Regions from separate parts of the Rossellomorea yichunensis genome, predicted to be linked through region 1. Evidence: riboswitches for the same ligand, from Rfam matches in the RefSeq annotation. Region 1 holds a riboswitch; each other region holds the start of a gene.
The links. A riboswitch is a leader RNA that binds a small molecule or an ion and turns the genes downstream of it on or off. The one in region 1 is predicted to bind S-adenosylmethionine.
Positions count from the first base shown of each region.

Region 2: linked by a shared signal. The riboswitch ahead of mtnK (S-methyl-5-thioribose kinase) and the one ahead of metK (methionine adenosyltransferase) in region 1 are both predicted to bind S-adenosylmethionine.
Region 3: linked by a shared signal. The riboswitch ahead of RSX31_RS20770 (Fur-regulated basic protein FbpA) and the one ahead of metK (methionine adenosyltransferase) in region 1 are both predicted to bind S-adenosylmethionine.
Region 4: linked by a shared signal. The riboswitch ahead of RSX31_RS14675 (methionine ABC transporter ATP-binding protein) and the one ahead of metK (methionine adenosyltransferase) in region 1 are both predicted to bind S-adenosylmethionine.

Region 1 covers NZ_JAVYAD010000003.1:41,425-49,489, reverse strand. The annotation lists gene RSX31_RS08155 (tetraprenyl-beta-curcumene synthase family protein) at 1-347, opposite strand, end outside; gene RSX31_RS08150 (alpha/beta hydrolase) at 362-1,165, opposite strand; gene RSX31_RS08145 (gamma carbonic anhydrase) at 1,250-1,765, shown strand; gene metK (methionine adenosyltransferase) at 1,987-3,189, opposite strand; SAM riboswitch class I at 3,402-3,546, opposite strand; gene pckA (phosphoenolpyruvate carboxykinase (ATP)) at 3,872-5,461, shown strand; gene RSX31_RS08130 (lmo0937 family membrane protein) at 5,515-5,664, opposite strand; gene RSX31_RS08125 (GNAT family N-acetyltransferase) at 5,901-6,689, shown strand; gene RSX31_RS08120 (biotin transporter BioY) at 6,733-7,299, opposite strand; gene RSX31_RS08115 (hypothetical protein) at 7,389-7,571, opposite strand; gene metE (5-methyltetrahydropteroyltriglutamate--homocysteine S-methyltransferase) at 7,681-8,065, opposite strand, start outside.
Region 2 covers NZ_JAVYAD010000001.1:353,835-361,899, reverse strand. The annotation lists gene RSX31_RS01825 (pyridoxal phosphate-dependent aminotransferase) at 1-825, opposite strand, end outside; gene RSX31_RS01820 (carbon-nitrogen family hydrolase) at 948-1,730, shown strand; SAM riboswitch class I at 1,832-1,988, shown strand; gene mtnK (S-methyl-5-thioribose kinase) at 2,105-3,289, shown strand; gene mtnA (S-methyl-5-thioribose-1-phosphate isomerase) at 3,306-4,358, shown strand; partial or broken gene RSX31_RS01805 (DUF2087 domain-containing protein) at 4,404-5,000, opposite strand; gene RSX31_RS01800 (methylated-DNA--[protein]-cysteine S-methyltransferase) at 5,123-5,584, opposite strand; gene RSX31_RS01795 (PAS domain S-box protein) at 5,599-7,752, opposite strand; gene RSX31_RS01790 (acyltransferase family protein) at 7,923-8,065, shown strand, end outside.
Region 3 covers NZ_JAVYAD010000008.1:89,440-97,504, reverse strand. The annotation lists gene RSX31_RS20785 (DUF2975 domain-containing protein) at 1-238, shown strand, start outside; gene spoIIP (stage II sporulation protein P) at 340-1,503, shown strand; gene RSX31_RS20775 (TVP38/TMEM64 family protein) at 1,586-2,155, opposite strand; gene RSX31_RS20770 (Fur-regulated basic protein FbpA) at 2,377-2,592, opposite strand; SAM riboswitch class I at 2,698-2,805, opposite strand; gene RSX31_RS20765 (protoporphyrinogen oxidase) at 3,041-4,438, shown strand; gene RSX31_RS20760 (NAD-dependent epimerase/dehydratase family protein) at 4,526-5,440, opposite strand; gene RSX31_RS20755 (glycosyltransferase family 4 protein) at 5,489-6,757, opposite strand; gene RSX31_RS20750 (phosphotransferase) at 6,787-7,848, opposite strand; gene RSX31_RS20745 (carboxylate--amine ligase) at 7,851-8,065, opposite strand, start outside.
Region 4 covers NZ_JAVYAD010000005.1:124,572-132,636, forward strand. The annotation lists gene sufC (Fe-S cluster assembly ATPase SufC) at 1-739, opposite strand, end outside; gene RSX31_RS14655 (hypothetical protein) at 1,091-1,237, opposite strand; gene RSX31_RS14660 (carboxymuconolactone decarboxylase family protein) at 1,791-2,156, opposite strand; gene RSX31_RS14665 (MetQ/NlpA family ABC transporter substrate-binding protein) at 2,296-3,117, opposite strand; gene RSX31_RS14670 (methionine ABC transporter permease) at 3,133-3,801, opposite strand; gene RSX31_RS14675 (methionine ABC transporter ATP-binding protein) at 3,798-4,820, opposite strand; SAM riboswitch class I at 4,970-5,076, opposite strand; gene RSX31_RS14680 (SCP2 sterol-binding domain-containing protein) at 5,188-5,538, opposite strand; gene RSX31_RS14685 (thioredoxin family protein) at 5,817-6,131, opposite strand; gene RSX31_RS14690 (toprim domain-containing protein) at 6,137-6,496, opposite strand; gene RSX31_RS14695 (YusG family protein) at 6,679-6,915, opposite strand; gene gcvH (glycine cleavage system protein GcvH) at 7,014-7,397, opposite strand; gene RSX31_RS14705 (arsenate reductase family protein) at 7,526-7,882, opposite strand; gene RSX31_RS14710 (ArsR/SmtB family transcription factor) at 8,000-8,065, opposite strand, start outside.

The DNA of each region.
Region 1 (8,065 bases):
CCCACCGTCAGGGCGTCTTTCATGGATTGATGAAGAAGGGCAAAATCGTCGGGATCCAGGGAAACGCTTCGATCACACAGATTATCCAAATAATCGCTTATCGTTTGATAGGCGACGATGAATCGAATCGTTTCTTCTTTCTTGTCCAGTGCCAGCAGGGAAAGGATCGATCCACCTTCACAGTGAAACGTTTTATGTTCGATACTGGCAAGGGCCTGACTTCTTAATTCCTGATTGGGGATCGATTCAGCCCGCCTTTTCCACTCATCTAATTCTTTATGAACAATCGGAAAAACATTTCGGTATACTCTTGTCATTAACGAAAAGGGATCACTTGGTATGGACACCTTTACCACCTCTTTTACAAAATGTATCCTAGCGCTTTCAAACGACTTTCAATGAAAATTTTGGAGTACTCAAAGATATCTTCTCTTTCTGGTTCATTATAGATTTCATGATAGCATTTCGGCCATTCTTTGTAATGCATTTCAGATAAAGACAGTTCGTTGAACCACTTTTTCACTGCTTTTTTATCGACGATTTTGTCGTCACCAGCCTGCAACACGAGCAGAGGGACGTCAGGCATTTTTTCCAAGTTTACAAAAGCCAGTTTTATCGCTTGGGCGAGCTCCCTGTACCAGCGGACAGACACCTTGGTGATATAGAGTGAATCGTTGCTGTCAATTTCACGTACATCTGCATTTCTCGTTGCCATATCGATCGTTAATCCTGATGGGAATTTCACCATGGGAGCGATCTTATTTAAACCGTGGGACAAGAGCTCGATCGGCTTTGACGGGGTCGTGACCAAGCCTAAACAAGGTGAGGACAATATCACCCCTGCCAGGTTCACATGGGATTCCTGAAGCATACGGACCGCAACAAGCCCACCCATACTATGACCAATCAGAAATACAGGCAATTCAAATTGGTACGCCGCCTGTACCCAATCTTTCACTTCAACTATATATTCATCGAACGAATCGATATGTCCTCTTTTACTTCTTGAAGTCATCCCCTGACCTGGTAAATCCCCCATGATGACATGGAAACCTGTTGCACGCCACATTTCAATGAGCCACCCGTACCGACCATGATGCTCCATTGCTCCATGAACGATGACGATGACTGCCTTTGCTTCTTGATCTGTTTCCCATTTCCACATGGCAATTCCTCCTTAATAGTTCTCTATGTGAATGAATTCTGCTACCATTATTATAGTAAATATTCTTGAAAGGGGTAGTATAAAATGCTCTATCCATATTATGATAAAAAACCAATCATCGCTCACTCGGCATACATTGCCGATTATGTCACCATTTCCGGGGATGTGGAGATCGGTGAAGAGTCCAGCATCTGGTTTAACACCGTCATCAGAGGGGACGTCGCTCCAACGAAAATCGGTAATAAAGTAAATATACAGGATAATTCCATTCTTCATCAGAGCCCAAATAACCCTCTTATTCTTGAAGATGAAGTAACCGTAGGCCATGGAGTGATTCTACATAGCTGCAAAATCCGAAAGAAAGCATTGATCGGCATGGGGTCGATCATTCTCGATAATGCTGAAATTGGAGAAGGAGCATTTATCGGGGCAGGAAGCCTTGTTCCACAAGGCAAAGTCATTCCACCCAACACACTGGCATTCGGTCGGCCAGCAAAAGTGGTGAGAGAGTTAAATGAACATGACATTAGCGAAATGAAGCGAATTTCGAAAGAATACGCAGAAAAAGGACAATATTATAAAAGCATCAACCCATTTTAATATCCTATACTTGGGATACCCCAACCTTCCTGAGAATACTCATGGAATATTTTCTTGCAGGCGGGTCCCCGTTTCGGATTCAACTGCCATTTTCAAAATATATCTGCCATAATCTCGATATACCTGCCATTCGGCACAACAAACTTCCCCACCGTCGTACCATATCGTAAAAAAAGACCAACACCCTGATAAGTGTTGGTCTCTTCTATCTCTATCTTTCCTTATTCGCTTAACGCTTCCGCTTTTAATGCTTCCGCTTTATTCGTACGCTCCCAAGGTAGATCAATATCGTTACGGCCAAAGTGTCCGTAAGCAGCTGTCTGCTTGTAAATCGGACGACGAAGGTCCAGCATTTTGATGATTCCTGCAGGACGCAGATCAAAGTTATTGCGAACAACGTCAATTAGAACGTCTTCTGATACTTTACCTGTTCCAAATGTATCAATTGAAATGGATACCGGTTGAGCAACACCGATTGCATACGCTAATTGAACTTCACATTTTTCAGCAAGTCCTGCTGCCACAATGTTCTTCGCTACATAACGTGCTGCATAGGCTGCAGAACGGTCCACTTTCGTTGCATCTTTACCAGAGAATGCACCGCCACCGTGACGAGCGTATCCGCCGTATGTGTCAACGATGATTTTACGTCCTGTTAACCCTGCATCACCTTGTGGTCCGCCGATAACGAAACGACCAGTCGGGTTGATGAAGTATTTTGTTTGCTCATCGATCAATTCTTTCGGTACAACAGGATCGATGACATATTCTTTTAGGTTACGTTGGATTTGCTCAAGCGTCACTTCAGGATGATGCTGAGTTGAGATAACGATCGTGTCAATACGAACCGGCTTATCGTTTTCATCATATTCAACGGTTACTTGAGTTTTTCCGTCCGGACGTAAGTAAGGAAGGATTTCTTCTTTACGAACTTCAGTCAGACGACGGGAAATTTTGTGGGCGAGGGAAATCGGAAGAGGCATAAGCTCTTTCGTTTCATTACAAGCGAATCCAAACATTAACCCCTGGTCACCTGCACCGATTGCATCAATTTCTTCATCCGTCATTTGACCTTCACGAGCTTCAAGTGCCTGATCTACACCTTGAGCGATATCAGCAGATTGCTCATCGATGGATGTTAATACAGCACATGTCTCGGCATCAAAGCCATATTTCGCACGAGTATAGCCAATTTCACGGATCGTTTCACGAACGATTTTGGGAATATCGACATACGTACTCGTTGTAATTTCACCCGCAACAAGAACAAGACCCGTCGTAACAGACGTTTCACATGCTACACGAGCATTCGGATCATTTGTAAGAATTGCATCAAGAATTGAATCAGAGATTTGGTCACAAATTTTATCTGGATGTCCTTCGGTTACGGACTCAGATGTAAACAGACGACGTTTAGTTGACATCAAGGTTCCTCCTTAAGCATAATTGTTAGACTTTGATCTAACAAAACATTAAACAGATACGGTACTCATTCCCTAAGTAGTATGAAGTAAACATGGTTTTTTTATAAAAAAATCATGCATTATGTGCATTTGATCCACTATAAACAGAAAAAACCCTTCCTCATGATTAAAGCATTAGAGGAAAGGTTTCAGATCATAGCCGCGCCTTTTCTCTCTTATCGTTCAAGGTTCTTGGACCTTGCCTCAGTTTAGCACCTTCGCTTAATCGGATCGTTTCAAAAGAATAAGATCCATTAACTATTTAGCAGGTTGCTGGGTTTCATAGGGTCTGCTCCCTCCACCAGCTCAGGATAAGAGTATCCGTTCAAGGAACTATGATAACGTTTCGTACAAATGGTGTCAACTTTTTTTCTAGTGACATGTTTAACCATTCAAGCTTGGTCTTTTCATGATTCAAACCTATCTTGGCCTCTTAAAATAACCTAATTAGGCAATGAGGCTAAACATTATGATTTTTTCTTCATATATATAAGAAGGTACAAGCTATTTTCGGACAAAAAATGTGACAATATGAAGACACATTATAAAATTGAATAAATAGTATAGACTAATGATTCAATTGTGTTATACTATTTTTGTGAAGCAAACGAGATCATTAAATTTATATAAAGGAAGGGTTCTAATGAATTCAGTGAGCATGTCTAATGAATTAACAGAATTACTTAACGGTCAAAACATTCAGGAACAATTATCTGTTTCCCAACTAGTTGAAAAAGTCCTTCAACGAAATGAAGGCGCTTTAACATCATCAGGTGCAGTCAGAGCAGAAACTGGTAAATACACAGGACGCTCTCCTAAGGATAAATTCATTGTAGAAGAACCATCCACGAAGGATAAGATTGAGTGGGGTTCTGTCAATCAACCAATCTCTTCAGAATCATTCGATAAACTATATACAAAAGTATTAGATTACTTAAAAGAAAAAGAAGAAGTATTTTCTTTCAAAGGGTTCGCAGGTGCTGACCCAAAACATAGACTACCGATTCAAGTGATCAACGAATTCGCTTGGCATAATCTTTTCGCTCACCAATTATTCATTCGCCCTACAGAAGAAGAGCTAAAAGGTCATCAATCAGAATTCACCGTCGTTTCTGCCCCGAACTTCAAGGCAGATCCAGCAGAAGATGGAACTCACTCTGAAACATTTATCATTGTATCATTTGAAAGAAGAATTGTCCTAATAGGTGGAACTGAGTATGCAGGTGAAATGAAGAAATCGATCTTCTCTGTCATGAACTACGTACTTCCAGAATCCGATATCCTTTCCATGCATTGTTCTTCAAATGTCGGACGTGAAGGAGATGTGGCATTGTTCTTCGGTTTATCCGGTACAGGCAAAACGACATTGTCCGCAGATCCGAACCGTCGTTTAATCGGCGATGATGAGCACGGATGGTCTCCTAACGGTGTATTCAATATCGAAGGCGGCTGCTACGCTAAGTGTATCGGTCTGACACGTGAAAAGGAGCCACAAATCTTTGATGCGATCCGTTTCGGTTCTGTCCTTGAAAACGTGGTTCTAGATGACAATTCCCGCATCGCTGATTATGAGGATAACACGTTAACAGAAAATACTCGTGCTGCGTACCCTCTTCAAGCGATGGATAACATCGTTGAACCAAGTGTTGCAGGACATCCAAATACCATTGTATTCTTAACCGCTGATGCATTCGGGGTATTACCTCCGATCAGCAAGCTGACGAAAGAACAAGCAATGTATCACTTCTTGAGCGGATATACATCGAAGCTTGCAGGTACTGAGCGCGGGATCACTTCACCGCAAGCCACTTTCTCGACATGCTTTGGTTCACCATTCCTGCCACTCCCGGCAACTCGTTATGCTGAGATGCTTGGGAAGAAAATCGATGAGCACAATGCACAAGTATTCTTAGTGAACACTGGTTGGACCGGTGGAGAATACGGTGTTGGTAACCGCATGAAGTTATCTTACACCCGTGCTATGATTCAAGCAGCTCTTGAAGGGGAACTCACTCACGTTGAAACTGAAACGGACGACATCTTTGGTCTGAACATCCCTGTTCACGTTCCTGGTGTTCCTGACGAAGTGCTTCAACCAAAGAAAACCTGGTCCAATGAAGCAGCCTATGAAGTGAAGGCAAAAGAACTTGCCCACAAATTCAACGAAAACTTCAAGAAATTCTCAAACGTACCATCTGAAATCGAACTTAAAGGCGGCCCGGCCGTAAAATAGTCTATATAACAAAGGTCCGTCCCTCTATTTTGAGGGACGGACCTTTGTTATGGTTATAATCCTTTTTTACGCCCGGTGATTCTGTTAAATAAAAAGACAACAATGGCAATAACAAGTAAAACATGGATGATGGCTCCTCCGATTTTAAAAATCAATCCGAGTAACCAAAGGACTAAAAGAATTCCAATAATGGTCCAAAGCATGAGTTTCCCTCCTAGTAACTGTGTTTGATGCTAAGATTCCCTATTTTAATGAATTTAAAACCACGCATGGTATTTCATAAGAAAAGTGTAGCTATTCATAACTTCTGTTAGTCCAACTGAAATTATTCAATTTACATCATTTGTATCGTCTATTAATCAAATTCCCCTAAAAATAACTCTTTACTAAATATTTCTAATTTTGGTATGATAATGATTATTTACAGGGGGGAACCAAGATGATCAGACAGCTTACAGAACAAGATCATGATATTTGCCAGCAACTCATTCATAAGCAGCCGGCTGAGAATTTGTTTATTATCGGGGACATCGAAGCCTTCGGATATGAACAGGAATTCCAGAAAATCTGGGGCGACTTTGACGCGGAAGGGAATTTGAGGGGAATCCTCCTTAAGTACAGAGAAAACTTCATCCCTTTTTCCATGGGGGAATTTGATGCGGAAGGGTTTGCCGCAATCATTAATGAGACTGAAGACTACAGTATCGTTTCTGGATTAAAAAGGATCGTGACGCAGGTTGAACCCTTTTTATCCAGAGAAATTAAATCAATAAGACATATGCACTATGCGAAATGTGACAACACGGAATCAATGGATCGACAAGACCTGCCTCATGTACAACAGGCTACCCTCACTGATCTACCTAAACTTGTGGACCTATTGAACAGCATCCCTGAATTTAGTGGTGGCGATTTTTCTGTAGAAGAAAGAAAACATAGCATGGAGGCCGGTGTTTCGAGAAGCTATTATGTAGAAGAAGACGGTAAATTTGTTTCTTCTGCTTCCACAACCGCCGAAAACAGTATGTCTGCGATGATTGTCGCTGTCTGCACACATCCTGAGCATAAGAAAAAAGGGTATGCCACCGAGTGCATGACGAAGCTATGTCGTGACGTACTAGAAGAAGGAAAAGAGTTATGCCTATTCTATGATAATCCTGAAGCAGGAAAAATTTATAAGCGAATCGGATTCAAGGATATTGGCTATTGGTCTATGTATAAATTTTAGTCATAAAAAAGTTGACTCCCAACAAGGAGTCAACTTTTTTTCATTATGCTGCTGCTTTCCGATTCCCGATCAATCTCGCCTGAACCAGTCGTTGTCTTACAGTGATTCCAATCCAGCTGGCCAGGAATGCTTTGATAAGTCCAACAACGATAAATGGATATACCCCAGCTGCCATTGCCTGATTCCAGCTAAGGTCGGCTACGAATTTCAGTTGAATGGTACCCAGGATCAACGTAATGATCATTCCGACTGTATTGGCAATCATCGCCATCGGTATGGTGAATTTTGTTTTCTCAAGAATGAAGCCTGTAAAGAAAGCCGCTATGATAAAGCCGAAAATATAGCCTCCCGTAGGACCGACCAGTACCTGTGCCCCTCCACTGAAGCCTGCAAATACAGGAACACCGACTGCTCCGAGGGCTGCATAGCATACCATGGCGAACGCACCATATCGGCTTCCAAGAATCGTCGCTGTAATTCCTACTGCTAATGTTTGCCCGCTGATTGGAACGAGTGGCAGTGGAATCTCGATTTGAGCGAAAATCCCCGTAATCGCAGCAAAGATGGCACAGTGAATGATCACCCTTAGTTTTTCTCCGTTCACTTTCAAATCCCCCTTGCGTATGTAAACTATGTATAACATTAAGTTAACACAATTCAAAGGATTTTGGGAAGCTTATTTTTTTCTCCCTCTAAAATTTAACTGGGAGCATAGACATTGCATATCTTTTCTTCCGCCTGCCATGCTAAAGCGGTTTTTAATGAAACCCTCCCTTTTGGGAACTCATCGATCCCCTTATCACTCACCAAATATAGGATAGTGCGATTTGGCTGATGTTCATTAAATACTTGAATGATTCTTCCTATGGCTATGTATGGCATTTTCTTTTTATCTCCTTATGAGCAGGACGCAATTCTTTTCAACTGCGCCCTGCATTTTGAAAAGGTGGATCAAAGGAACGTAATCATCGGTACTCGATCATATTGACAATTATCCTTCCTTTTTCATGAGCATCTCTTCACGCACTTGTTCCGCCGCTTCCACCATGGTTTTAAGAGCTGATACCGTCTCATCGATCCCACGTGTTTTCAAACCACAATCCGGGTTGACCCAGAATAAATCGGCATCCAGCACTTCAAGAGCCCGGTGTATATTACGGATTAATTCTTCACGCTTCGGCACCCGGGGACTGTGTATGTCATATACCCCCAGTCCAATCCCTTTGTCATACGTATTGTCTTCAAAAACTTGGATTAATTCCCCATGACTTCTTGAGGTTTCAATCGAGATGACATCAGCATCCAGATCACTGATGGCATCTATAATATCTTCAAAATCCGAATAGCACATATGTGTATGGACCTGGGTTTGGTTC
Region 2 (8,065 bases), on a different contig from region 1:
GAACAGACTCACGTATAAGTGGTCTTGAAGGAGGTTGATCGCTTCTATGACACTCTTATTCCCTACAGCAAACCCCACTCTCCAGCCAGCCATATTATACGTTTTCGATAATGTATATATCTCAATCCCCACATCCTTTGCTCCATCTGTTTCCAAGAAACTTATTGGCTTATTTCCATCAAACCCTATCGCTCCATAGGCAAAATCATGTACAACACAAATATCATGCTGATTGGCAAGAGTGACTGTTTCTTCAAAGAATGATTTTGTGGCAGTCGCTCCAGTAGGATTATTCGGGTAGTTCAGAAACATCAACTTTGCATTTTCCAGCTCATTACGGGAGTGTTCACTATAATCAGGCAGAAAGCCATTCTCCTCACGTAGAGGCATTTTAATCATACGTGCACCTGCCAATGCTACCCCTGATAAATAATCGGGATAACCGGGATCGGGCACCAATACCCCATCACCAGGATTCAATAAACATTGAGGGATTTCAACTAACCCCGCCTTTCCTCCGAACAGCACAGCGATCTCTGTTTCCGGATCTAATTCCACACCATATTCACGAAGGTAGAAAGCAGAGATCGCCTCTTTAAAGGACGATAAGCCACGAAATGGAGGATACTTATGATTGGACGGCGAAGCTGCGGCTTCTGTCAGTTTTTCCACAATATGTTGAGGAGTCGGTTGATCCGGATTTCCCTGGCCCAAATTAATGACATCATGTCCCTCTTTGACCACAGCATTCACTGTTTTGGCGAGGGATGCGAAAAATTGTTCAGGTAATAAATCTAATCGCTTTGCTTTACTAAAGGTTTTCATTTGCTCACCTACTACATTTTTTTGAAAATTAATTACTTTCAAATTCTAGTCACAAATGATATAACGGAAAATAAAGAATGTAAAGGAATAAATTCCAAAAAGTCATTAATGAGGTGAAAGAAATGATTCAAAAGATAGGTCTTGCACAAATTGATATTGTGTTCGGGAATCCCGAAAAAAACAAGCAAAAAGTAGAAGAATGGGTTAAAAAAGCAAGTGACGACGGCTGTAATACCGTTGTGCTTCCTGAGCTGTGGACGACTGGATATGACCTTACGAGAATGGATGAAATCGCTGATGAAGGAGCAAAAGACTCTACCTCCTTCCTTTCTGCACTATCGAAGAAATATTCCATTCACATTGTAGGTGGTTCTGTTGCGCAGAAATCCCAGGAGGGGGTGTCCAATACACTCCTAGTTACGAATTCAAAAGGCGAGTTGGTGAAAAAGTATTCGAAGCTTCACTTGTTTAAATTAATGGATGAACATCATTATTTACTTCCTGGGCATGAAGATGGCATCTTCACCCTTCAAGACACAGAAATGGCCGGATTGATTTGTTACGACATCCGTTTCCCGGAATGGTTCAGAAAACAAGTTCTTTTAGGTGCCAAGGTTGTTTTTGTCGTAGCAGAGTGGCCGGCAGCACGAATTGATCATTGGCAGACCCTCTTAAAGGCAAGAGCGATTGAAAACCAATGCTTCGTGATTGCCTGCAACCGGGTGGGAAGTGACCCGAACAATGAATTCGGCGGTTGTTCCCTCATCATTGATCCATGGGGAGAAGTTCTTTCAAAAGGATCGCAAGCGGAAGAATTGGTTACAGCTGAAATCAATTTACAGGAAGTAGAAAAGGTCCGAAATAAAATTCCGATATTCCAGGATCGAAGACCGGATTTTTATTAAAAAGGTTATTTTTCAAAAAAACGTTGACATGGAAAATACTTCGATGGTACTATTCAAATCAAATGAAACATTCTGAAAGTTTAATTAAATAGTTAACGCAACTCTTATCAAGAGCTGGCTGAGGGATTTGGCCCTATGAAGCCCAGCAACCGACCATAATACCGTTGTATAACGGGGCGCAGCATGCGCCGGATTGAATGATCCAGTAAGGCACGGTGCTAATTCCAACAGAAAGATAGTCTTTCTGAGAGATAAGAGGCGACGAAGATACCTTCTTCAAGCCTCTTTCGAACATGAAAGAGGCTTTTCTTATGCCACGGAAAAGCCTCCACAACACAGTCTTTCATAAGTCTGTACTATAAGGAGGAACGATGATGGCAATTACGAAACTCAATGCATATCAACCACTAACTGAACAGGCGGCAATTGCACTGGCGATTGGCTTACGAATTTTTGAGGACGGCACTCTCTTAACGTGTGAAGAAATTGGAGACGGGAATTTAAATCTGGTCTTTCGAGTATTAGAACAGGAAACAGGAAAAGGAATCATCATCAAACAAGCCCTTCCATATGCGAAGGTTGTAGGCGAAAGCTGGCCGTTGACAATCGAACGGGCAAGAATAGAAGCGAGTGCCCTTAAGCTTCAGCAATCATTTGTAGGGGACCTCGTTCCTGAAGTGTACTACTCTGATCCGACACTTGCGATTACAGTCATGGAAGACTTGAGTGCACTGACCATTGCCCGGGCAGGCCTTATCAAAGGAGAAGTGTATCCCAGGCTCTCCCATGACATTGGAACATTTTTAGCTAATACCTTATATTTCACCTCTGATTATGCCCTTCATCCTTTTAAGAAAAAGGAGTACGTGAAAGAATTTTCAAATCCTGAGTTGTGTAAAATCACTGAGGACCTAGTATTCACGGACCCTTTTTTCAACAGTGAAACCAACGATTTTGAAGAAGAGCTTTCCCAGGATGTCCAACATCTATGGGATGATTTCACCTTGAAGCTTGAAGTGGCCAAATTGAAAAAGAGCTTTCTTACTGAAGGAGAAGCACTTCTTCATGGAGATCTTCATACGGGAAGCATCTTTGTAGATAAGAATCAAACGAAAGTAATTGATCCCGAGTTTGCCTTTTATGGACCGATTGGCTTTGATATTGGACAGTTCATTGCCAACCTTATTTTCCTGGCCATTTCAAAACCTGAAGAGAAGGAAACGATTCTCTATCACATTGAGAATACCTGGAACGTCTTCTCCACTGCGTTCTCCAAGCATTGGAAGGAAAGCGGAGACGCCTACACGAAAGTGAATGGCTACCTTGAATTTGTATTGGAGAAGAGCTTTCAAGACAGCATCGGTTTTGCAGGATGCGAATGCATCAGAAGAACGATCGGCCTCGCTCATGTAGAAGATCTGGATGGCATACCGGATAAAGCACGAAGATTACAGGCAAAGCGGACCTGCTTGACACTCGGTAAGGAACTGATAATAAAACGAAAACAGATCTTTTCGATTGAAAAGCTTCTGTCCATATTAAAATCCCATTCTGAATAACCAAAAGGAGTTTATCATGACACAAACATTGACCATACCAACTTCACTAGAGTGGCATGAAGATTATTTATTGATCCTTAACCAACAAAAACTGCCTAACATAGTGGAGTACATTAAACTGACGACCATTGAAGACTATTATGATGCGATTATCACACTAAAAGTGAGAGGTGCACCTGCCATTGGCATCACGGCTGCTTACGGCTTAGCCCAGTCTGCATGTCAGTATGAAGTAAAAACGCTAGAGGAATTTATCGACCTGTTTCAACGTGACAAAAAATATCTCGCAGATTCACGCCCTACAGCAGTCAACCTGGTTTGGGCTTTGAACCATTTAGAAAAGGTGTTAGAGAATGTTTCTTCAGTTAATGAAGCTAAAACCAACTTACTCCATGCTGCCATCCAGCTTCATGCAGAAGACGAGGCAGTCTGCCGTCTTATAGGAGAAAATGGTTTGAGTGTATTGAAGGATAAACAAGTCGTTATGACCATCTGTAATGCCGGGTCCATTGCAACGAGTAAATACGGTACCGCATTGGCACCTTTTCATTTAGGAAGAGAAAAAGGAAAAGCGTTTCAGGTTTATGCTTGTGAGACAAGGCCCGTTCTGCAAGGAGCCCGCCTGACAACTTGGGAGTTACAGCAATCAGGAGTAAATGTCACTCTCATCACAGATAGCATGGCTGCCCATACCATGAAAGAAAAAGGTATAGAAGCCGTGATTGTCGGGGCTGACCGGATTTCTGCCAACGGGGATACTGCAAATAAAATCGGAACGTCCATGCTTGCCATTTTGTGTAAACATTTCAATATACCTTTTTATGTCGCAGCTCCTTCTTCCACTTTCGATTTATCCAGCTCCAATGGAAATGATATTCCCATTGAAGAGCGAAACCGGGAGGAGATTACAACGCTCGGCGGGACGTTGATTGCGCCAGGAAACGTTCCTGTTTATAACCCTGCATTCGATGTTACTTCTCATGAACTGATTACCGGCATCATCACGGAAAAAGGTGTCCTGTACCCTCGCTTCGAAGAAAGTATTCAACAAACCATAGGTATTAAATAATAGCCAAAAGAAGAGCTTCCTCCTGCTCTTCTTTTGGCTTTCACATTATTCCACAAATAACTTTGTCGACGCCCACATTTCCCTCGGATTCACTTCATAAATGCTATTTTCCCGGTACATGAACTGATGAATGATAAATTCTCTTCTTAAGGTCGCAAAGTCTTCATGGAATTGCTGAATATATTCATTCAAATCTTTTTCCTTATATTTTTCTCCCACCTTTAATCCTTCCACCATATGTTCCAAAATAAATAATTTCTTCTTTTGTTGAGAAGGAATCGTTTTAATCCGTCCATTCTTCTCCAGGAAATTATTCATCACCTTTTGTTTTTCTTTCAATAAATTCTCTGACATCACACTTTCCCCTTCCTCTCCCTAAGCAAACTGATGAAGGACATTTCCATGATGACTCAGGACTTTTTTATTCAAATAGTAGTAAACAGTGTTCTTCTCTCTTCGTGAATAAACAAGATTGCACTCTTTGAGTTTCGTTAGGTGGTGGGATATTGTCGGGGCGGTGAGTCCAAGTTTTCCCGCAATTGCTCCTACATGCAAGCTTTCTGATGCCAGCAAATAGACAATTTTTATCCGCGTCGGATCCCCCATCGTTTTATGGAAAGCCACCTGTTTACTTAATTGCAACATGTCTCCTCCTCTCTAATTAGATTACTATCTAATTAGATGATAATCTAAATAGATAAAGGAATCAATCAGTAATTTTAAAAAACAGGCATCCTCCCTAGGGAGAATGCCTGTTATTCATTCTATTTTTCTAATAACAATAAGGTTTCTTTCTTATCCACCTGCTTACCGGCATAGCCTGTAAGTGTTTTATTCTTTCCAATGACACGGTGACATGGAATGATGATGGGGAATCGGTTGGCTTTATTCGCTTGCCCTACTGCCCTGACAGCTTTAGGTCTTTGAATCGCTTCGGCAACATCCTGATATGACCTGGTTTCACCAAACGGAATCTGTTGCAGGGTGTTCCATACGTCCTTCTGAAAAGACGTTCCCTCTATCTTCAGGGGGAGATCAAATTCTGTTCTCTCCCCCTTAAAGAATTCTGTGATCTGTTCTTGTGCTCTTAGTAATATTGGATTCTCGGTGTGAAAATCCGCTCGTGAATCATTTTCTAAAAATTGCACCAAAATTAGATGGCTCTGATCCGCTTGAAGTTCTAACATTCCAATCGGACTCTTCATTACAATAGAATCATATGACATTATCCAGGACTCCTTTACGATTTAGGGAGATAAATGTGGAAGATGGTCCCTTCCCCGACGATACTCTCAACCTGAACGCTTCCTTTATGCTCTTTAATTATTTTAAAGCTTACCATCAAACCAAGTCCAGTTCCCCGTTCCTTCGTTGTGTAAAAAGGTTCACCAAGCTTTTTAATCTTATCCTTTGAAATCCCGCCACCCTGGTCTTTTATGCGAATGTGAATCATTTCATCATCCGTCTCTTGGATCCGGATGGAAATGAATCCACCGTCCGTCATGACTTCAATCGCATTCTTGATGACATTTATGAATACCTGCTTCAACTGATTTGGCTCTGCTATGATGGTTGGGAGATCCGCTTGGTAACTCTCCTCGTACTGTACATTGTGCATGACTGCCTGAGCGCTTAGTAGTTCAACGGTATCTTTCATGATCCTGATTAAATTCGTTTCTTGATATTGAATCGCTTGTGGCTTTGCCAATACGAGGAACTCTGTAATGATGGATTCAATTCGCTGAAACTCAGAAGTAATCACATTAAAATACATCTCATGATCTTGACCCACACTATTTTCCAACAATTGAATAAAGCCTTTAAGGGCGGTCATTGGATTTCTGATTTCATGTGCAATCCCTGCAGCAAGCTCCCCAACTACACTCAATGTATCTGACTTTCTCAACTGCTCCTGCATTTCAATTTGTTCTGTAATGTCACGAATGATCGTTAAATTTAAATTAGAGAGTAAATTGTACTTGGATGAAAGCTCAATGTATTGGACCTTCTCCCTTTGAGAAGTCAACGTTTGTAAAAACGTCGCCTGCCCGTCTTCTTTCAATTGTTGTAAGTATTCATCATATGATTCTTCACCGGGTTCTATATTCAATATTTCACGTACATCTTTACCGATTAAGTGATCTTTCTCGATACCAATGATCCTACTCACTTCAGGATTTGCGTCTACGACAACATAATTATGATTGGTAAGAATCAGGCCGTCCAGTGAACCTTCGAAAATCTTCCTGAACCTCTCCTCGCTTTCCCGTAGTTCTTTTTCCATTTGATAACGCTCACTGACATTCCGGAAGATCGTCATGTTATACCCATCAACGGAATGAAGTTTAGAAGTGAATTCCAAATGCTTCAACTGATTGTTTGGCATTAGAAACAGCACTTCATCCCTTACTGCACCGCTCCTGTTTAACTGTTCCATGACTAAATCAAACTTTTGGCTTTCAAGAGGATATACAAAGTCACGTATCTTCTTCGAAAGAAGCTCTGAAAGGGAGCATTCAAAGATCTTCAGGGCAGAAGAGTTCGCTTTAAGTACTCTGCCATCTTGATCCCATAGCACGATTGCATCAATCGCTTCTTCAAATAAACCTTTGAACAACTCTTCGTTTCGTTTTAATTGTATTTCCATCTGCCTCTTCTCGGTCACATCCCTAAGAATAGCCATATGTAGCTTATGATGCACATACGGACTTGTCGTAAATTCCACAATTGAAATGCTGTGTGATTTTTTTATTGGAATTTCCCCACGGGCTTTTTTGTTTTGAGAAATCAGTTCTTTTATCTTTTCAACCTTATAATGCGCACTTTCAGGGATAAATGAGCTTATGTTCCTGTTTGTGATTTCATCCTTTTCCAATCCGACTTGTGAACTGAACGCCTGATTCACGTCGTTAATATTTCCTTCAATATCAAATAGAACGATTCCTTCTGATGCATTTTGAAAAATATTCGATAATAAATGGACATTCATATGGTCTTTCCGCTCTTTTTCCTTTAGTGCCGTTACATCTTTGAAGTACAAATAGGCATTAGGAGAAATGGTCGATTTTTTAAGCAATAATTCAATATGGATGATTTTCTTATCATTAACATTCATTAAGGTTTCATCTTCAAGGTTCTTTCCGGTTTCCATAACTTCCTTATAATGAGCTACAATCGGGGCCGGAACAGAAGAAAAGAAGTTACTGAACAGTGTGCCTACAACCCTTTCTTTCGTAGTCTGCAGTGTTTCACATGCTTCTCCATTTGCAAAGACAATTTTCAACTCTTTATTGATCACGAACATCGGCATGGGTGATGCTAAGCAAATTTCCCTATCGACGGGATGACATTCTTCCTTATTCAGCTCTTTCTGCAATTTACTACTATTAGTCATTTCCTCATCCCCTTACTATTTTAAAAGACGACTATTGGCTCAGGTCATTATAGAGTTCGCATAGCTTCCCATGCTTTTGGTGATAATTAACAGTGAAATTCATGTTTTACTCATTGTATCCTAGGGTAAGAATGAATTAGGATAAATCTATTCTAAGAGATGGTGAAGATATGAAACAGCGTGACTATTACTTCGACAATGCCAAATTCATTTTGATCTTCCTGGTTGTATTTGGACATTTGATCCGGTCCTATATAGAAAGCGATCCATTTATCCTTTCTTTGTACAAAACGATTTACACCTTCCACATGCC
Region 3 (8,065 bases), on a different contig from region 1:
TTCGACGAAGGCAATAGTGGCTCTTCACCGAATAAAACTGTATGCCTTACTAATTACTGCCATTTATGTGTCAGGAATAGTGTTTCTACTAATCCAAAATGCTCTTCATCCGGGTATTGCTATGGTCGGGATCATTATTAGCTTTGCGTCTGTCACCATATCGATATTCGCAGCAGTCCTACAAGAATTACTGCGGAATGCACTTAAACTAAAAGTTGAAAATGATTACACGGTATGAGGTGAAATAGGAAATCCGACCGAATCCCGGAAAAAACCTTCTACTCTATCAACACCCTGCATAAAGTTAACTATTAAATACTTTATATAGGGGTACTGATGATGTCGTATAAGTCTCGAAACAACAATAGCTTAGTCCCACTAGTATTCGTCTCTATGAAGGCCATCATTCGGGTAGTATTGATCGGTATCGTACTCATGTACTTGACCGTATGGTTGATCTCGTCAACTGCCATAAAATTGAGGGTGGATAGTTTACTGTATTCATCAATGTCGGAACTAGTACCGAAGGAAACGTTTCTTATGTTGTTGTCACAGGAAATGACAGGATTGCGGGTTACAAATGAGGCAGCATTAAACAGTGATTTTGATTGGTTGGAAAGCGTCACGAATGTTTCACTCCTTGATCCGCGAAGTTTATTTGGACGGGAAATCCCGGGAATCGAAAATTATCATACTCACATAGCCGTTGCGGGGAAGGGGACTGACATTACGAACCTCCCGAATGAATCACCGGCGCCAACAGAAGATCAGTTGAAAGATCAGGAATTCGATCAGAGCCAAATTGATCAGGCAAACAACAACTCGGGAGACGGAGTTCAAGAGATTGATGAAAAATCCGTCTACATCTATCATTCACACAGCTGGGAAGCGTTCAGCCCGCTAATTAAAAATAACGATTCGAAAGATCCAGCGAGTACCAACGAGAAGGTCAACGTCATTGCTGTAGGGTCCAAATTAAAGCAAGAACTTGAAGCAAGGGGGATTGGGGCAGTTCAGGATAAGACAGATGTAAACAAAGCACTCAAAGACAAGTCATGGACATATTTTGAATCCTATCAGTTATCAAGGGGACTAGTACAAGAAGCCATAGCCCAAAACGATGACTTAACGTACCTGATCGATATTCATCGGGATTCTCAGCCGCGGAGCATCACTACCAAAACCATTAACGGTAAAAACTATGCACGCTTATTTTTTATCGTAGGAAAAGAAAACAAAAACTTTGAAAAGAACCTTAAGATCGCAAAGGAATTGAATGCTAAACTGGAGGAAAAATATCCTGGCATCAGCCGGGGAGTTTTCATCAAAACAAGAGCAGAAGGTAACGGGGTTTACAATCAGGACCTAACCGAGAGAGCCATGTTACTTGAGTTTGGCGGAGTTGAAAATAATTTAGTGGAATTGTATAACTCTACAGAAGCGTTTGCGGAGATTTTTGCAGAATATTACAAGAAGGATGCTGTCGAGGTAAATGCACAATAATTGAAAGGGAGAAAAGACGTATGCCGTGTGGTAGACGTCTTTTTTCTTTTCCTGAGGAGATTGGTTTCCGTAACTGACACAATTATAATCTATTGTTCTTTCTCCAACGGTATGCCAAATAAAACATCCCAACCACCACCGAACCTGCCAATAGAATAACCGTACCCTTATCCGCATCCAACACATTCATTACCACGAATGCCTCAATCAACAACGAAGGAATCTTCCCGCCAGAACTGATCACAGAAAAGGCAACAATAGAAATAGAGCTAAAAGCAGCGGCAACGGTTACCACACTTGAAGGCACAAATGGAACCATGCGGAACAAAAATAGAAGAAAGATCCATTCCGTTCCAGACGCTTCTTTTAATTTAAGAAAGTATTTGTTTGACAGAATCTGATCAATACCTGCAAACTTCATTCCTTTTCGGTACAAATAAAAACTAACAATGGCCCCTAGGGATTCACCAAGTATGGAAATCACGATTCCTGTCCAAAACCCAAATGCGGAAATATTAAAGGCCGTTAAGAAGACACTTGGCAGGAAACCAAGGATACTGATGAGTATATTAATGAATATACTGATAAAAATGAGAGACCAACTATCTAAGCCGATGAATTCATTCATGAAATGTTGCAGGGTGGAAGTCATATTTTAATTCCTTTGTAATAGATTATAGATTATCAGAATAAGACATCTGGAATGTTTTTGAAAGAATTTCTTTAAAAATGGATTAGATAATCGTCCATATATGAATCAACTTTGTCAAAAAACTAGAATCACAACGAGGAGGATGTGCAGTTGAATGCATACATTTAATTTAACTATAGAAAAAAAGGAAGCAGCATTCCATAACCTAGGATTGCTGCTTTTTAACTGCTTAATTTTGCACAATTTTTCCAATGGATGGACCCAACATCACTATGCGGATGGCATTCCTTTTGAAGATATTTGTATTCATCCTCAAGTTCTTGCAGCGTCAGCTCGAATAATTGTTTGTCGCCTTTTTTGAAAATGTTGTGGACAATTAATTTGTTTATTAACTCATTTCTACGATTTTGAATAGCTTCCTGGAGAATTTCCCCCATATTTGATCACTCCTCTTATTAGTATTCGAACATTGGAAGTGGCTCCTTCATTGAAAAGAGCCCTCTTCCTAGTAGATAAGAAGAAGGCTTTATGTATCAAACTTCAACTCATCTTCCAAGCTCAATGCTTGTGGAATTAGCACAGTGTTCTACGATGTAGAATCTGTTGCTGAGGCATCATCGGGCCAGTCCCTCTACCTCTCTGGATAAGTAGCTATATAGTTGTCATGGAATACTTATATTATATATATGAGTATTCATAGTTGTCAACTAGGAATTGAAAGATAGATATAGTTAATAGGATAGAATAGGGATATTGAAAATAAAATATAAAGGTTTAAACTAACCTTCATTCCGATTTATTCCCAATTCAGACACAGAATCTTTTTCTAATCAACAATAAACATGATAATCTGTATACATAAACGCAATTATTGGAGTGAAACGTATGAAGACAGTGGTTGTCGTAGGTGGAGGAATTACAGGACTAACAGCTCTGTACCATCTTCAAAAAATATCCATAGAACGAGAAATAGATATCGAGTTAATCTTAATCGAGCGAGATCGGCAGCTTGGCGGCAAAATAAGAACTATAAGAGAAGGCGAATTCATTATGGAAGCAGGAGCAGATTCCATCGTAGCCCGAAATGAAGGGGTTCTTTCTCTAGTTGAAGAACTTCAACTTCAAGAGGAATTGGTCTATAATGAAACAGGCACATCCTACATTTATACAAATGGGGAATTACACGAGATTCCCCAAGATACGATCTTCGGAATTCCCATGTCAGTTGAGTCACTTAAAAGTAGCACCCTGGTGTCAGAAGAAGGGAAGATTGACGCTCTTAAAGACCTCGAATCGGAAAATACACATTTTACAAAAGAGAGTTCCATCGGTGAATTTTTAGAAGCATTCCTGGGTAAGGAACTTGTCGAGAAACAGATAGCTCCAGTATTATCAGGGGTTTATTCCGGTAATTTGCATAAACTCACTATGGCTTCAACACTTCCGTACTTACTTGATTATAAAAATGATTACGGCAGTATCATTAAAGGTTTATCAGCAAATAAACAAAAATTCCAAGGGGCATCCAAAAGAAAGTTCATCTCGTTTAAAAATGGTTTATCAACCATCATCGAACGGTTAGAAGAAAAATGCTCAGGTGCCACAATTTTAAAAGGTGTAGAAATAAAAGCTTTTCAAAAAACGGGTGATAAATACAAACTCACTCTTAATGGTCATGGTAGCATTCAAGCGGATTATGTAGTTTTCGCAACACCTCATGATGTAACCCAAAAGATACTGACTCATGAACAACTGGAACCCGATTTTAATAAACTGAAAAACTCATCACTGATTTCGATCTACCTCGGATTTAACATTCCAGATGCGGACCTTCCTGCTGATGGGACAGGCTTTATCGTATCAAACGGCCGAGATGTGAAATGCGATGCATGCACATGGACTAGTCGGAAGTGGAAGCATACATCCAATAACCAAAAACTATTATTGAGGCTTTTTTATAAAAGTACAAACCCCCATTACAATGAGTTGAAAGAATATAGCAAGTCAGAACTTGTAAGTACGGCACTAGAGGATATCAGAAAAAGCATAGGTATAGACTGTGACCCGGTTTCTGCTGAAGTAACGAATTGGAAAGATCTGATGCCAAATTATCATCTTGAGCACGGTCAGTCTGTCCAATCTTTAGATAACAACCTGGCAAACGAGCTACCAGGCGTGAAGCTGGCCGGTTCTTCATATTATGGAGTGGGTATAGGTGCCTGCATTCAGAACGGAAAGAAAACAGCCGAATGGATTGTAGATTATTTAGAGAAGAATACATGATTTATATTGACTAAAATTCGACATTAAAGGAAAAAAGCCTGGCATCCAGGCTTTTTCTTTTAATTAATGCGATTTATGATAGCATAACTACTCTTTCTTTTTGAAATATGCAGCCGTTTTCTCTAGTCCGGAAATCAGATCATATTCAGGTTCCCAGTTAAGGTTTTTAAGCGCTTTCGTGTTTGATAGATGACTGTGTAAAATATCTCCTTCCCGTTTCGCTTCGTAGTTTGGCTTTTGTAAAGAGTGGATTTGGTTAGAAAGCAAGGTATAGAGTAGATTGATGGATGTTTGGGTGTTGGTGCTGATATTGAGAACTTGGTTGTCAGCATTTGTGATGGCAAGAAGATTCGCCCGGGCCACGTCTTCTACGTATACAAAGTCCCGTGTCTGATTTCCATCCCCAAAGATGATTGGTGTCTCATTGTTTAATAGTTGCTCAATAAAAATGCTTATGACTCCGCCTTCACCATCGGATCTTTGCCTTGGTCCATATACATTGGCATAACGCAAAATGGTATACGGAAGATTGTAGAGCCTATTAAATAGTTTGATATAAGTTTCAGATACTAATTTTGAGGTGCCGTAAAAGGAAATAGGACTAGTGGAACTCTCTTCCTGAATCACCTCATTTGTATATCCATATACTGCACTCGAAGAGGAGAAGATGAATTTTTTCACATCGTATTTAATGCTGTACTCCAACAACTTTACGGTTCCTAATACATTGACTGCGGCATCTTCTGCTGGATTTTCCAATGATTTGGCTACGCTCACTTGGGCAGCGAGATGCATGACGATGTCGGGTTTTTCTTTTTCGAAAATTCGTTCAACTTTATCAGATAATAGATTTTTTCTATATATTTTGACTCCATTTGGCACATTTTCCTCCCTGCCATTAGAAAGATTGTCGAGGATAATAGGTGTGTGACCCTCAGCGAGCAGTAAATCTATAATTTGGGAGCCAATAAATCCGGCACCGCCTGTAACTAAAATTTTCATTTTTGATCCTGGATCAGTTTATTCTCCCTCATGATGAGTCTCCTTTCTTCATAAATATGTTTGATAGATCTGTTCAATCTTTCTCGTCATTTCTTGGCTTGTTAAGTGTTGACGAGCATAGGATTCAGCGGCTTTAGCAAACCTATCACGTTCTTCCCTGTTGGTAATGAAACGCTTTATCGCTTGTGACAGCTGTTCGACGTTACCAGGTTCACAAAGGATGCCTGTTTGTTCATGTCGGATCATTTCCGGGATTCCCCCGCATGTAGTGGAGATGACCGCTTGACGGGAAAACATCGCTTCCATGACGGATAGGGGGAAGTTATCATTTACAGTTGCTAACACATAGATGTCCGACATCGAAAGAATATGGGGTATATCGTGTCGTTTTCCAAAAAAGATCACGTTATCTAGCTTAAGCTCTTTCACTTGTTCAATCAGTTTTTCCTTCATGACACCATCTCCGACAATCCATACTTCTACATTGGTCAGGTGTTCCCGAACCTTGGACAATGCTTCTAGAAGAAATCCATGTCCTTTGCGTGGAGATAATCGGGAGACGCATGTCAGGATGATGTTTTCATGAGTTTTATGAGGAAGTGGTTTGAAATCTATCCCCGTATGAACAGTGACCATTCTTTCATCTTTTGCACCGAAGTCCATTAAGTTAGGTCTGAAGGAATCTGCAATCATAACGATTTCAGTACTTGATCCAATACCTATTTTTTCAAGCTCAGTAAAGTAGGCTTCTTCAATGGAACCTTTCTCCATTTTATTGAATTTCAAGCGGCTTTTCGTAAAGAAGCCGTGTGGAGTAAAGAGTAAAGGTTTTTTGTATGTTTGATTTAAATGTCCCAGAATGAAAATGGCAAATAGGTCTTGAGCGTGAATGATGTCATATTGATGGAGATTTTTTTCTTTGAGAAAGTGTTCAAATACATGAAGGTAGCTAAGATTTTTTACGATTTTTTCATTTGCGTTTCCGTAGCGGTTAAGCATAAAGTTACGGGCTTCAGAGGCAGCTTGGGGAATCCATACTTCCAGCAGTTCTGAAGACATATGGTTGGGCGCAAGTACATCTACAATATGACCGACCTTTTCAAAGCCGTTTTTTATTGAAGTGATGTAATGTGATAATCCCCCTGTATGAGGGTATTGAAAAAATGTAACGTACAAGATTTTCATTGGCTTTGAATCACCGCCTTTTGTCTTCTGACCGAATGGTTGGAGAGTGAGAGACTCTTTAGAGTCTCTTTTCACATCATAATATTGATCCATAATGGTAAGAAGAGAGGGATGAATGTTGAAAGGGGGCATTCGACTCAAGTTTTTTCATCCTTTCGTGTCTATTTATAGATTCCCAGTTCACTTCCCCAGGTTGATATTTTTTCTAAATGGTAGGGAAGAAGCTCACCTCCGCGGTTGTCAAAGATCCTTCTCAGCTGAGTGTGTAATCCTTTTTCGAGGGTTCGTTGAAGGTACGCCATTTTGTACAGGTGAATCGGTTTGGTTTTAAACTCGATCCCATATTTCTTCATTTCATTCGTGTACACGTCGACTGCATGGGTACGAATTTCTTCCGCATTGCTTTGCCAATCCTTCCGAAAACCTAGTAAAATTTCTACGAGGACAATCATATCAAACCATGTAGGGGAATACTTGGCTGATTCCCAATCGATGAATTGAATCGCCCAGGGTTCATTTTTGCTGACATCTTTAGAACAGATATTCTGCATATGAAGATCTCCATGAGTAATGGAGGAGCCGCTTGCCAATAGTTCGGGAAAGAAGTCAGGACCTTTACTGTATAAGTTTTTTAGTGATTTATAATGTGGTTTGATGATGTCCTTCAAATTTTTATCCTTCTTGGCATTGTCTAGAAATGTCATTGTATTAGAAATGAATTTTTCCCTGTCGTCTTTCATTTTTGCCGAGTTGTAAATGGGAAACCAATTTTGAAAAGTGTTTTTTTCTTTCTTGAAATTTTCTTCGTACGTGTGGGCGTGAAGTTTTGCAAGGGTTGGGATAATATAATCAAAATGTTTGGGTGTAAAGGTCAGCTGTCCACGAATTTGACGGACAAACTCCATGAACACCCACGTATCACTTCCATGTTTCACAATTAAGTAGATTTCAGGAAGAAACTCTTTTAAAAAAGGGTAAGCATGACTGTAGACATTAATCTCGACTTCATTTTTGTATTTGGTAGAATGGTAGATTTTAAAAATGATAGGGAAGGTGTCTGTGTGTGTTTGTAACTGAAGCTGATAAATGCTGCTTCTCTTAGTTGATTTAAGGTTTTGTATTGATGTAGTAATGATGCCTACTTTATTCCCAAGGGATGTGGAGAGTTTTTCTTCAATTGAGTGTTTTTGAAACATAGAATTCAGTTCTTGTGGTGTGTACATATTCAATCACTCCTTCGTTTTCTTTTCCACGCATTCCGCAGGTGAGACAGGGTACTCCTGATAAAGGGCATAGGGTCATCAAAGGCAAGAAGGGCGAATACCTTTTTTCCTCTGAGTCCATAAAAGAAATCTTTTAAACTCATTTCCCCATATCTTCTTTTTTCAAGAAAGGTAAGGAAGTACCGTACCAGGTAAATCCATTGAACCCCGTCAATTT
Region 4 (8,065 bases), on a different contig from region 1:
TAATCCAGTCATATCCTTCTGCTTCAAGGCGTTGCGCTAATTCTTCCCCGCCTGATTTCACAATGCGTCCTTGCATCATAACGTGGACATGATCAGGAGTGATGTAGTTAAGAAGACGCTGATAGTGAGTGATGATCAAGCAACCGAAATCCTCACCGCGCATTTTATTGATTCCTTTTGATACAACTTTAAGGGCATCGATATCAAGACCAGAGTCAATCTCGTCAAGGATGGCAATCTTTGGTTGTAACATCATTAATTGAAGGATTTCATTACGCTTCTTCTCTCCACCGGAGAACCCTTCGTTTAAGTAACGCTGTGCCATATCCGGATCCATTTCCAGGTATTCCATTTCAGAATCCATTTTGCGGATGAATTTCATAAGAGAAATCTCTTCGCCTTCTTCGCGACGGCTGTTGATTGCTGAACGTAAGAAGTCTGCATTCGTTACACCGTTGATTTCACTTGGATACTGCATTGCAAGGAATAGACCTACGCGAGCGCGCTCATCCACTTCCATTTCAAGAACATCTTCACCGTCGAAGTGAATGCTTCCTTTTGTCACTTCATACTTTGGATGACCCATAATAGCAGAAGATAAAGTAGATTTACCTGTACCATTTGGTCCCATTACTGCGTGGATTTCTCCACCTTTAATTTCAAGGTTAACCCCTTTCAGGATTTCCTTTCCTTCAATCTCAACATGAAGATCTTTAATTGTTAAAGTAGAACCTGCCATGTGTATTTACCTCCGTGACTTTATAATGAATTTAAGAATTAAATTCTTTAATCATTCTCAATTTATTCTCATTCTAATCTTATAACAAATAAAAGCTATAATCAACTTTTTCAACTATACAGATAGTGTAAACTTGACAAGATAATCCTTTTCTATTGTTAGCTTAAAATAAAGGAAAAATGTAGGGATTTCTTGTCCGGTTTCCTGTCTTGATGAACATACCGCCACTGAAATAAATTAAAGCCTATGAGACCGTCCGCTTTGTTCTTCGGTTATTAAGGCTTGCCGCTAATTGCATAACAATAAAAAAACCAGTGCATCGTCTACACTGGTTTCCTTTTTTCTTCCTTATTATATATTAGAGTGCACCTTACGATCAAGTGCCGCAATCATTCTTCTGCTTTCCTTATATTCCTGCTCTCTTCTTTTCTCTACTTGCATTCTGACATCATGCTTTCGTTTGTACACCTCATAACCAATCCCATGGGCTCCATGCATTGCCTTTTCCATTTCACTTGTGTACGAGATACTCTCAAGAGAGTCGATAATGAATCATTCCTTTCAGGTTTTTAATTACTTTACAACTATACTACCCCCTCTTTCACAAGACAAAACCGGTATAGGCTCATTTTTTCTTAAATTCATCCTTTTCGTCCTGACCTCAAGGGGTTACCATTAAGTTTTCACAAAATTCCGCCATTATACTGCCAATTAATAGCTTACCTGTGGAAAATTATAAGTTCGAGTGAATATTTATTAGATTCTTTCCAAGACTTCGTTTATTATCCATGATACTCAGCTAGTAGTGGTTGATTTCCGCTCCAGGTGCTCGCTTTCCGCGGGGCGTGAGTTGAGCCTCCTCGGGCTTCGCCCTGCGGGGTCTCAACTTTCCCGCTATTCCCGCAGGAGTCGAGCACCTTCCGCTCCAATCAACTTAGTAATTTTAATCCAATATTCTATTTTTTTGAATAAAAATAGCCACTCTAAAACAATCGACCATCTTTCACTTCTAAAACAAAAAAACGGGAAGTGTATCACCTCCCGTTAGTTGCTATTGCTTCAATTGATTCAAATCCTGAATGGATTGCTGTACTAACGTCACAGCCTGACTCATGACCGCTCCGCCGCCAAATGCAGCAGTTACTCCAATTGCTTCAAGGATTTCTTCTTCTGAGCACCCTTGATCAAGGCATCCTTTTGTGTGGTAGATGATACAATATTCATCCTGGGAATAAAGACTGATTCCTAACGCGATCAACTGCTTTTCTTTTTTAGAAAGAACCCCTTCTCTAAAGCAGTGCTCAGTGAACGTATTATACTGTTCGGCCAGTTCAGGCATTTTTTCAGTGAAGATTCCAAGTCCCATTTTATAATCATGAAGGGCAGCTTCTGTTGTATTTCTTGGTTCCATCTGCATTTCAATCAGCTCCATTTCTGAAATAGATTCATCGAAAATAGTATGAACCAATAAGGAAATGATTATGTTAAAAATTTAGGGAAGACCTTGCAATGAAAAAACCCGATTCTGTACATTGACAGAATCGGGTTTGCACACTTTATTCACTTACCGGCACAACGGCTCCATCCCATTCTTCATTAATGAAGTCCTGGATTTCTTTCGAACGCAGTGCTTCCACTAGAGCTTTTACTTCCTCTTTGTTTTCATCACCTTTGTTAACTGCAATCACATTCACATAAGGAGAGTTACTATCTTCAATGGCAATTGAATCTTCAAGAGGTTTCAACCCTGCATCAATGGCATAGTTAGAATTTATGACAACCGCGTCCCCTTCTTCATTTTCATACATTTGTGGGAGAAGAGCTGCTTCGTACTCATAATCAAATTGGAGATTTCTAGGGTTTTCTTTAATGTCTTCAAGTTGGGCTTGCGTATTTTCCACCCCGTCCTTTAACGTGATGAGACCTTTTTTCTCTAACAATGTAAGGATACGTCCATGATCCGATACAGAGTTACTCATTAATATCGTAGCGCCTTCAGGAAGCTCCTCGAGAGATTTGAATTTTTTAGAATAAACACCGATCGGCTCAATATGAATCCCGCCTGCATTGACGAAATCATATTCATTTTCCTTCATTTGCAAATCCATATAAGGTGTGGTCTGGAAATAGTTTGCGTCAATATCTCCATTATCCAGATCTTTATTGGGGAGGATATAGTCTTGATACGTTTCAATTTGCAAGTCGATCCCTTTTTCTTCTAAGACAGGCTTCACTTTTTCAAGGATTTCAGCATGTGGAATATTAGAAGCTCCTACTACCAATTCCTTTTCGTCATTTCCAGAGCCTGAACCGCTCCCACATGCTGCCAAACCAAAAATACTTGTTGCTGCTATAACTCCTGCTACCCATTTTTTCATTTTATTTCTCTCCTTTTATCGTTTATCTAATTTATTTGTAAAGAAATCACCCAGTATCTGTATCGCAAACACAATGAGTAATATCATAATGGTTGCGGCGATCGTCACGTCTTCCCTGCTTCGTTGGAAGCCGTCTAAATAAGCTAAGTTACCAAGTCCGCCTGCTCCGATGACCCCGGCCATTGCCGTGTATCCAACAAGGGCTATGGCTGTCACCGTAATCCCTGAAATCAAAGCCGGCATGGATTCCGGTATGAGTACTTTCCATATAATTGTGCTCGTCTTCGCCCCCATCGCTTTCGCTGCCTCGATGACTCCTTTGTTCACTTCTCTTAAAGCTATTTCTACCATGCGGGCGTAAAATGGAGCAGCTCCGATGATCAGTGCGGGCAGAGCTGCATTCGCTCCGCGGATTGTGTCTAATAAAAACTTGGTGAACGGAATTAACAACACGATCAATATAATGAATGGAATCGATCTGAACACGTTTACGACTGCACTTGTTATCGTATATGTCAGTTTGTTTTCCCATAGGTTTTCCTTAGAAGTGAGGAAGAGTAAAGTCCCAAGGATCATTCCGAGTACAAAGGTAATCAATACTGACATCCCAGTCATATACAGGGTTTCGAAGGTTGCTTCCCACATCTTCTCCCAATCTACATTTGGAAATAAATTTTCAATCATCCTCTCAACACCTCCACTTTAACCAGTTGCGTATGAACAAACGCCAATGCATCTTTAATGGTTTGTTCATCCCCATCAAGGTGAACAAATAACGTTCCATAGGCACCTTTTTGGGTTTGGGAGATTTGTCCTTGCAGGATGTTTACGTCTAAATCAAACTTTCTTATCAGCGTGGTGATGAGCGGCTGCTCAGTTGACTCACCTACAAATGTAAATTTGAGCACTTTTCCATTGGGGTATTGTGTCAGTAAGTGTTCAATGGTTTCACCCGTTTCCTTTACTTCCGATACTTCTCTTACGAAACGCTTTGTCACTTGCTCTTGTGGATTTCGGAACACTTCCAATACATCCCCGAGTTCCACGACTTTTCCCTGTTCCATGACTGCCACACGGTGACAGATCTTCTGGATTACGTGCATTTCATGAGTGATCAGGACAATCGTCAGCCCTAAGCGTTTATTAATATCCACCAATAAATCAAGGATGGAATCGGTTGTTTGTGGATCTAAAGCGGAAGTAGCTTCATCACATAGAAGGACATCGGGATTGTTTGCAAGGGATCTCGCAATCCCCACTCGTTGTTTCTGTCCGCCGCTCAGTTGAGACGGGTAGGCATCTCCTCTGCCTTCCAAGCCTACAAGCTTCAATAATTCATTGGCTCTTTGCACTCTCTCTTTCTTAGATACTCCAGCAATTTCTAATGGGAACTGGATATTTTCTAATACAGTACGAGACCAGAGGAGATTAAAGTGTTGAAAAATCATGCCTATTGACTGTCTTGCTTCCCTCAGCTTTTTCCCCTTTACCTGGGAAACGATTTGACCATTCACGTCCACTATTCCATCTGTAGGAACTTCAAGACCATTAAGCATCCGGATCAGCGTACTCTTACCTGCCCCACTATAACCAATCACTCCAAAAATTTCTCCTTGGGCAATATCAATATTGACCCCATCAACGGCTGAGATCGGACCCGATTTGGATTGATATATTTTCTTCACATCTGAAATGGTAATCATGTTGTATTCCACCTTCTTTCGGAGTAAAACGACCTGTTTAATCAGAATAATAGTTGTACTTGCCTGATGTTTCCTGCTCCTTTTCTGAAGCAATAAAAAATGCCTTCCTGCGATAAGCAGAAAGGCATAATCATATAGGACTATCCTTTCTCTCATCTTTCAAAGCAAATGCTTTGAGTGAATTGGCACCATTTCAATTTTCATTGACGGTTGCCGGGCTTCATAGGGCACGTCCCTCCACCTCTCTAAATAAGAGTAAAGTATATTATTTAATTATTTGGATTAGTTAAAGACTCTGAAAATTTGCTACAAGAGAGATTCTATCACCGGATATAGAGTGTGTCAATTATTTTTTTCTACTTGATGTTTAAACTTCAACCGGCTCTTTTTCTCTGGATCTTGTTAGCCAAAGAACTGACTCCACAAATAATAGCGGACGATATCCTCCCCTTACTTCCAGGGATCCGTCCTCAATCAGTTGAGACAACCGTTCTTCCCCCATAAGAAGAGAAACCACTGTTTCCTCCATTCCTTCAATGACGAAATGAGCATCCCTATCCAATTCATCCAACACTGTGCATCCCTTGCTTGAAATTGAAATACCGTACAAATTTTTTCCACAATCAAACTGAAGAATAAACGGGCTATCTGGAAATAAGAGTCGTAAGTGATACCTTGAATGACATTGATCTACTAATTCCTCTAAATTTATTCGCATGAATACCCTCCCAGTGAAACTTCTATATAATAACAATTCCACTTTTAGGTATTTTCCCCTCTTATACTTTCTCGACATGTTTTGAAGAGAATCATCTAATTTGTCGAACAGTAAGAATTTGGATGATAACCAGTCAAAAAATGATGTCATTCGCAACATTTCCCGAGAAATATGTCTTCGTATGTAGAAAGAAAATCGTTCTATAATTGGATTTCATGAAGAAATAGGTGAATTTAGACAAATAAAAAAGACCTTCTCCCAAAAGGTCTCTTATCCCTCTAGCTATCCGCGGTCTTGTTTAGGGTTTCATATAAAAATGGCACGGATTGAAAGGCATAAATCCTTTCCTGTTCGACGCCATCTTTAAATAAAAGTAGACAGGGTACACTTTCGATGGATTGCTCTTCTGCAAATTGGGGCAAGTAATTCAGGTTGGCCTTCGAAAAATGATAGGATTGTGGAAGCTTCTCCACTACGTCAATCATCTTGCTTGCAACCTGACAGGTACCACACATCGGTGTATATAAATAAACAGCTTCGAACGCATGGTCTTCAATCGATTGTTTTAAAGTTTCGGTACTACTTACCTCAATCAAAACTAGATCATCCTTTTTCCTAGAAATTCTTTATGAACGTCTATATTGGCTCCAATAAGAACTGATGCGAGGTGATACTCCGGAGCTGCGGCCACTTCCTTGTACATTCGATCAATATACAAATGTTCAGCTTCAGGAAACTCACGTTTAAATTGCTTACGTAGTTTTTCACCTGCATCATCAGCATCTACTAATATATAGACATCCCTTTCCAATAAAGCATCAATGAGTTCGTCCATTTTCGTAATGCTAATGGTCCCGTTTGTACAAATAATTTCAATCGGTTCTTTAATGATATCCCTTACTTTTCGTTTATCAGTTGTACCTTCGACAATGATTACTTTTTCGTCAAGTTCCATCATGATCATCACCTTATCTTTCATAAATAAGATTACGATAGTATATTCAAATAACAAGAGATGATGTCCACTTTCTACTTATATTTTCTCATGTTTATAAAAAAAAGTGCAAGTGGTTTGCATAAACCAACTATTTTTTACAAATAGTGCCAGATTCGTAAATGAATCTGGCACCACGAGCATCTCTAACACCAGCCACCCTCATCACAATCTGTGTATCTTGCCTGATCGCCTTCTGTGGATGTGTAGCTTTGATATATTTTATTTTCTTTTGCTTCAAAGTTCGGCTCCATAATTATTCCGTCAAGAGGCAAAGCCATTCTGCCGATTGGCTGATTATCTAAATATAGTTCTACTTCACCATCTTTAAGTTTTCCTGTCACTCTATTGGTTACATCTAATTTCCTAGGCTCAAGTACCATTTGTATTCATCCTCTCTATGTGAAAAAACGTCTACTCATATGGTACCCAAAATAAAAAACAAAACACCTTGAGAAATTCTCAAGGTGCATGGTAGAAATTATCCTTCATTAATCATTTCGTCATACTGTTCAGCTGTCATAAGCTTGTCTACTTCTCCAGCTTCTGTTGGTTCAACAACGATCATCCATGCTTTTTCATAAGGTGATTCGTTCACGAATTCAGGGCTATCCGATAGCTCTTCATTCACTTCTACCACCTTACCAGATACAGGTGCATATAGCTCGGAAACGGTTTTAACCGATTCAACACTACCGAATGGTTCGTCCGCTTTGATCTCATCTCCAACCTCTGGTAACTCAACGAATACGATATCGCCCAGTTCAGATTGTGCAAATGATGTGATTCCTACGCGTACATTTTCCCCTTCAACCTTGACCCACTCATGTTCTTCTGAATAACGAAGTTCTTTCGGTGTACTCATTCTCTATCCCTCCAAATGCTAGTTATACAACCTAATATTGACACACTTTTCATTGAAAAAGCAAGAAAACTAAGCGTGAATAATGAAACTTTTTCATTGTCCATGATTTGGTAATCACAGTCCTCTTTTTACTTCCACGTTTCTTCAAAGGTTTCTTCCTTGAAACCTACTGTCACCTTGTTTCCATCCGTCGTAATCGGACGCTTGATCAGCATCCCGTCTGTGGAAAGGATTTCTAATAATTCCTCATCAGAAGCAGAGTTCACTTTATCCTTCAAGCCTAGTTCACGATACTTTTTACCACTAGTATTGAAGAACTTTTTTAGAGATAAATTACTCTTTTCATATAGGCTTTTGAGCTCGTCTTTTGACGGCGGGTTTTCCACAATATGTATTTCATTCATTGCTATACCTTGATCTTCCAGCCACTTCTTTGCTTTGCGGCATGTACCACACTTGGGATAAGAATAAAAAGTCAATGACATCATTCCACCACCTTTCATTATGATCTGGATGAAGCAAGGCTCCATCCAGCATTCTGTATTGCACGAATCTATCTCTACATTCGACAATATTGATTATTATCCTTCTTTTGTGAAACATTACTCACATTGTTTTTCAACCGTCTCAACCAGTTCCTTTAGAAGGACGGTTGCATTATCCAATTC